One region of the Pseudomonas sp. KU26590 genome, then DNA from elsewhere that is predicted to be linked to it. Evidence: riboswitches for the same ligand, from Rfam matches in the RefSeq annotation. Region 1 holds a riboswitch; the other holds the start of a gene.

Region 1 (3,390 bases):
GTTCGGTGCTGGTCAGGGAGTGGTGATAGGTGTGGCCGCGCAGCGTGCCTTCCGGCAGTTCGACCGATTGCAGGGCCAACGCCGCCAGACGCTTTTGCATCACGGCTTCGCCTTTGAGCAAGCCCACCCCTTCGGCGCGGTGGCCGTCGACATCGGTCAGGGCATCGAGCAGATACAACATGCCGCCACACTCCGCCAGCAGGGGTTTGCCGGCGGCGTGGTGCGCGCGAATGGCGGCGAGCATTCTGTGGTTTTCCGCCAGCGCCGTGTGGTGCAATTCCGGGTAGCCGCCGGGCAGATACAGGCTGTCGGCGTCGGGTAATTCACGGTCGCGGATCGGCGAAAAGAATGACAGTTCGGCACCCATCTCCCGCAGCAGGTCCAGGCTCGCGCCGTAGAAAAACGCGAACGCTTCGTCATGGGCGATGGCGATTTTCACGCCCGCCAGCAGCGGTTCGGCGGGAACGAACTCGGGCGCGGTGAAGGTCACAACCGGCGGCAATGTGGCGTCGCAGGTGCTGGCCAGCGCGGTGGCGGCAGCGTCGAGGCGCATGTCCAGATCATTCAGCTCGCTGGCCTGAACCAGGCCGAGGTGCCGGCTGGGCAGCTCGATGTCAGTCTCACGCGACAGCGCGCCGTACCAGCGCAGGCCTTCGGTCAGGCTACCTTCCAGCAACTGCGCGTGGCGCACCGTGCCAACCCGATTGGCTAGCACGCCGGCAAACGGCAGATCCGGCTGATACCGCGCCAATCCCAGCGCCAATGCGCCGAAGGTCTGGGCCATGGCCGTGCCGTCGATCACGCCCAGCACCGGCACGCCGAAACGCCGGGCCAGGTCTGCGCTGGAGGGCGTGCCGTCGAACAAGCCCATGACGCCTTCGATGAGGATCAGGTCGGCATCGGCGGCGGCTTCCCACAACAGGCGCCGGCTTTCGTCCTCGCCGATCATCCACATGTCCAGTTGGTACACCGGACGGCCGCTGGCGCGTTCGAGAATCATTGGGTCGAGAAAGTCTGGCCCGCACTTGAACACGCGCACCTTGCGCCCCTGATTGCGGTGCAGACGGGCGAGTGCGGCGGTGACGGTGGTTTTGCCCTGACCGGACGCAGGCGCGGCGATCAGCACTGCCGGGCAGTGGCGGGGTTGACGCTCACTCACAGTTCGATGCCTTTCTGGGCCTTGATACCGGACTGAAAGGCATGCTTGACCACGCCGATTTCGGAAACGGTGTCGGACAGGTCGATCAATTCCTGCTTCGCCCCACGCCCGGTGACAATCACGTGCTGCATCGGCGGACGTGCCTGCAAGTCGATGAGCACCTGCTCCAGGTCCAGATAGCCGTGCTTGAGGGCGATGTTCAGCTCATCGAGCACGACCATGCCGATGGAGGGGTCCTTGAGCATTTCCCGGGTCACGGCCCAGGCGGCTTCGGCGGCGGCGATGTCACGCTGGCGGTCCTGGGTTTCCCAGGTAAAGCCCTCGCCCATGACGTGGTAACGCACCTGTTCGGGGAAGCGACGGAAAAACATCTCTTCGCCGGTGCTGTGGCGGCCTTTGATGAACTGCACGACGCCGCACTGCATGCCATGGCCCATGGCGCGGGCAAGCATGCCGAACGCCGAGCTGCTTTTGCCCTTGCCGTTGCCGGTCAGGACCAGCAGTAACCCGCATTCATTCGGCGCGCTGGAAATGCGCTCGTCCATCACCGCCTTTTTGCGCAGCATGCGCGCCAGGTGGCGTTCGTCACGTTCGGGGGATTCGCTCATCTCAGCTCTCCGCTTGAGGGCAGGTGTGGCAAACGGAGGGCACAGGCAAAGACTGTCGGCAGGCACCGGACAAGGCCCGGCCTGCAGCAGAGCATCGCCCTCCGTGATGCTGTTCGATGGATCAGGCCGGTCTCCGGACTCATGAGTTGCCACAACCGTGGCAGGCCAGGCGCCTTCCCATGTTCAGCGAACACAGTGGCATTGTGCGTGGCCTTGACTCATTTACCGTTGCGGAGGCAGCGCCGGAATTGATCGCACAAGCAATCGCACCGGCTTCCCTGTTTCACCCATTGGACCAACCTAGTCCCGGGCACCTGAAACATGGCGCGAAGGTTAGAGGGTTGACCCCAGAGCGTCAATCAAGGGATCGCACATGCCTCTGCTTGAGTGCGAAACCGTAGAAGCCGGTGCCTGCCTGAAACGCGAGATCGTAGGAGCCGGCTTGCTGGCGAAGGCGTCGGGCCACACGACAGTGCAGCGTCTGCACGAATGCGTTCGACAGCAAGCTTGCTCCCGCAGGTTCAGCGGTCAATGCGGAAGTCGGTAAACCACGCCCCATTGTAGGAGCGCGCTTGCCCGCGAAGGCGGTGGTTCAGGCGACCGATGTGTCACAGGCAAAATCTTTCGCGGGCAAGCGCGCTCCTACAATGATCTCGGTAACGCCCACCATCTGTGGCGTACACACAATCCGTAGATATCGGGTTGCTGGCGAAGGGGTCAAGGCAGTCACATCATCGGCGAGGGATGAATCAGGTTCGCCTGCAAGCCGGCTCCCACGGAGGGGTGTGTTTGCCGCGGGCTTCGCGCCGCTGGTCATGTGTTCGCCCGCCAACAGCGATTGAACACATTGCATCAGGGTGACTATTGCTTGGCCAGGTTCGATGGCTGGATAACGCGCTTGGCATTCAGCCAGGCTTTTTGCCAATACGGCTTGTCGAGGCTGTCGAGCTTGACCGTGCCGCCGGTGGCCGGCGCATGGACAAATCGCCCTTCCCCGACGTAGATGCCGGCATGGCTGACGTTGGAACCGCCGCTGGTGGCGAAGAACACCAGATCACCGGTCTGCAACTGGCTGCGGTCGATGTCGGGGCCACGCAGGGTGATCATTTCCCGCGTCGATCGCGGCAACGTAATACCGGCGGCGTCGTGGTAGACGTAGCCGATCAGGCCGCTGCAATCGAAACCCGAATCAGGCGTGTTGCCGCCCCAGCGATAGGGCGTGCCAACGAGGCCGATCGCGCGCAACAGGACGTCGTCGGCGAGCGGTGAAGGAAACTGGGGAGGAGCGGAAACCACAGGCCGGTAGACGACCTTGCGTGGAGCGGGCGGTGGGGTGCTGGAACATGCGGCCAGCAGCACAGCCAGAGAGGCGACGATCAGGCGAACCGTTAACGACATAAACACGACAACCTGTGCGGGATGCAGCTTACTGTGCCGAGAGCCTGGATTGCGCGCAAGAGGGGGTTAGCCCTTTGCGCGCCCGGGATTAACGGGTTTGGCGCTTGATTGTAGTCGAGGTCATCGCGGTGGTGGTTGCAGGTACCGTTGACGATGCCGTTGCAGGTGTTGTTACAGGTGCCATTGCCAGCGCGCGTTTGGCTTCGATGAACGTCTTGGCCCAGT
Region 2 (3,390 bases), 1.9 Mb from region 1:
TTCGACACTGCGCCGGTCTACGGCGCCGGCCTGTCCGAGCAGCGTCTGGGCAAGGCACTCGCCGGCGTCCCGCGCGACCAGTACACCCTGAGCACCAAAGTCGGCCGGCTGATTTCCGATGAGATCGACACCGAGGCCCGCAGTGGTCCGTTCGCTGAAGGCCTGAAGAACAAAATCATCACCGACTACTCCGCCGACGCCACCCTGCGTTCCATTGAAGCGAGTTTGAAGCGGCTGAACACCGATCGGCTGGACATCGTGTTTGTCCACGATGTCGCCCAGGACGCCCATGGCGACGGGTGGATCGAGCATTTCAACATTGCCCGCACCGGCGCTTTCCGCGCCCTCACCCGCCTGCGCGAAGAAGGCGTGATCAAGGCCTGGGGCCTGGGCGTCAACCGCGTCGAGCCGTGCGAACTGACGCTGGACCTGGAAGAAGCCCAGCCCGACGGCTTCCTGCTCGCCGGCCGGTATTCCCTGCTCGACCATGAGCAGCCGCTGCAACGGCTGTTCGACAAGGCCCGTCAGTACAACGCCGAGTTCGTCGTCGGCGGGCCTTATAGCTCCGGCGTGCTGGTGGGCGGCAAGCATTTTGAGTATCAGGAGGCGTCGCAGGCGATGCTCGACAAGGTCGCGCACATTCAGGAAATCGCTCGGCAGTATCAGGTCGACATCAAGTCGGCGGCGCTGCACTTTGTCCTCGCCAATCCGCTGGTGGCCGCGGTGATTCCGGGTGCCAGCCGGCCTTCGCGGATCATCGAAGACGTCACGGCGCTTAACGCACAGATGCCGGATGGTTTCTGGCAAGCCATGCGCGATCAGGGCTTCATTGCCCTGCAGGCGCCAGTTCCCGGCAAAGACTGATATCGTGCCCAACGACGCCGGGCCAGACGCCCGGCTTTGTTCCCTGCGCGAGATCCGTCCATGCGAATTCTGATCGTCAACGTCAACACCACCGAATCCATGACCGAGACCATTGCCGAGCAGGCCCGCAGCGTGGCCTCCCCCGGCACTGAAATTATCGGCCTGACCCCGCGCTTCGGCGCCGAGTCGGTGGAAGGCAACTTTGAAAGTTACCTGGCCGCGATCGCGGTAATGGATCGGGTGATGTCCTACGAAGGGCCTTATGACGCAGTGATTCAGGCCGGCTACGGCGAGCATGGCCGCGAGGGTTTGCAGGAATTGCTCGACGTACCGGTGGTGGACATCACCGAAGCGGCGGCTAGCCTGGCGATGTTGCTGGGGCATAAATACGCGGTGGTCACGACGCTGGACCGCACCGTTCCTTTGATCGAAGACCGCCTGAAGCTGGCTGGCGTGTATGAACGCTGCGCGTCGGTGCGGGCCAGCGGCATGAGCGTGCTGGAGCTGGAGGAATCCCCGCAGCGTGCGGTTGAGGCGATCCTTGAGCAGGCCATCGAAGCGGTGACCCGGGACAAGGCCGAAGTGATCTGCCTGGGCTGTGGTGGCATGGCCGGGCTGGATCAACTCATTCGCGACCGCGCCGGCGTGCCGGTGGTCGATGGCGTCACGGCAGCGGTGGCACTGGCGGAATCGTTGGTGCGTCTGGGATTGAAGACCTCGAAAGTGCGGACCTACGCGACACCACGGCCAAAGAAGATCGTCGGTTGGCCGTTTAAGTTGTAGGTCATGGTTTCGGGTGCCGGACGCGAAGGAATGGCTGACGACGCCTGTAGGAGCCGGCTTGCTGGCGAACGCGGTGGGTCAGTTAACTTCCTGTCGCCTGACACCACGCATTCGCCAGCAAGCCGGCTCCTACGGATTTTGTGTGCGCCGACGATTGCATGCGTTGCCGAGATCCATTGTAGGAGCGCGCTTGCCCGCGATTGCGATCTGCGGCCGCCAGCCATTTAGCCTGACCCACCGCGTTCGTCCGATCGCGGCCCGCAGCAAGCCGGCTCCTACGGATTTTGTGTGCGCCGACGATTGCGCGCGTTGCCGAGATCCATTGTAGGAGCGCGCTTGCCCGCGATTGCGATCTGCCACCGCCAGCCATTTAGCCTGACACACCGCGTTCGTCCGATCGCGGCCCGCAGCAAGCCGGCTCCTACGGATCGGGTACTGTGCCGGATCTGCGCAAGTGCTCGGGCAGATGATGAGCCCGGTGCCGCCCGCAAAACGCCCCTTCCCGCCACTGCATTCGCCTCCACCCGCCGAATCGTTTAGTATCGCCGCCGCCGGTTTCCACTCGGAATTAATAGGGAATCCCCAGGCGCGTACTGCGCGCTGGAAGGGAACTGTCCCCGCAACTGTAGGCGCCGAGCCCTGCTTCCTGTTTGCCACTGGGTTACTCCGGGAAGGCCGAAGCAAGGCAATGAAGCGCCAGTCAGGAGACCTGCCGGCCAGCATATTCATTCACCGGCGGGGTGTCCGGGGAAGGACTCCCGTTTGCGCGTCGTGCGCGCACGCTGTGCTCGCCCTTTTCTGTGGTGTGCCTGTCGGGATGGACTTTCCAGCGCCTGCTTCGCCCAGTATTCAGGCTTTCTGGAGATCGCTGTTCATGCCGCTGCGCCGCCTCGCCGCCCTGCTCGTCACGCTGACACTGCCCACTGCCGCCCTGGCGGCGTCAACGGTCTACCCCTTGACCGTGGACAACTGCGGCCAAGCGCTGACTTTCAACCACGCTCCGCAGAAAACCGTGAGCATCGGCCAGGCCGCCACCGAGATGCTGTATGCGCTCGGCCTGGGCCCGAACGTGGTGGGCACGTCGCTGTGGTTCAACCCCGTCCTGCCCCAGTACCAAACCCTCAACGACCGCATCGAGCGCCTGGCCGACAACGCGCCGAGTTTTGAATCAGTGATCGGCAAACGCCCGGATTTCGTCCCGGTGCAGTTTGAATGGATGGTCGGGCCGCAGGGCGCCGTCGGCACACGCGAGCAGTTTCGCGATCTGGGCATTCCCGCCTACATCCTGCCGTCCGACTGCGAGGGCAAGAACAACCGCGTCGGCGCCGACGGCACGCGCCTCGAAGCCTTCCGCATCGACACGCTGTACAAAAGCCTGCGTCATCTGGCGCAGATCTTCGACGTACAGGACCGTGGCGAGCAACTGATCGCCGATTACCAGACACGGCTGGCCCGGGCTGTGGTGCAGGCAAAACTCCACGCCACCCCACCCGTCTCGGCGGTGTTCTGGTTCTCCAGCCCGGACATCAACGTCGACCCGTACGTCGCCGGGCGCAAGGGCATTCCCAACTTCATGCTCGACACCCTGGGCATGCGCAATGTCATCGACTCCGACGAGGAATGGCCGACCGTGGGCTGGGAAACCATCGCCAAGGCCAATCCGACGGTGCTGGTCATCGCGCGCATGGACCGTCGCCGCTTCCCGGCTGACGATCATGAAAAGAAGCTGGCGTTCCTGCGCTC

The links. A riboswitch is a leader RNA that binds a small molecule or an ion and turns the genes downstream of it on or off. The one in region 1 is predicted to bind cobalamin.
Region 2: linked by a shared signal. The riboswitch ahead of OKW98_RS16960 (ABC transporter substrate-binding protein) and the one ahead of cobO (cob(I)yrinic acid a,c-diamide adenosyltransferase) in region 1 are both predicted to bind cobalamin.

What each region holds. Positions count from the first base shown of each region.
Region 1 is NZ_CP110644.1:1,969,702-1,973,091, reverse strand. Features, by position in the region: gene OKW98_RS08880 (cobyrinate a,c-diamide synthase) at 1-1,159, opposite strand, end outside; gene cobO (cob(I)yrinic acid a,c-diamide adenosyltransferase) at 1,156-1,767, opposite strand; cobalamin riboswitch at 1,874-2,100, opposite strand; gene OKW98_RS08870 (C40 family peptidase) at 2,629-3,165, opposite strand; gene OKW98_RS08865 (C40 family peptidase) at 3,254-3,390, opposite strand, start outside.
Region 2 is NZ_CP110644.1:3,856,687-3,860,076, forward strand. Features, by position in the region: gene OKW98_RS16950 (aldo/keto reductase) at 1-864, shown strand, start outside; gene OKW98_RS16955 (aspartate/glutamate racemase family protein) at 925-1,647, shown strand; cobalamin riboswitch at 2,183-2,379, shown strand; gene OKW98_RS16960 (ABC transporter substrate-binding protein) at 2,522-3,390, shown strand, end outside.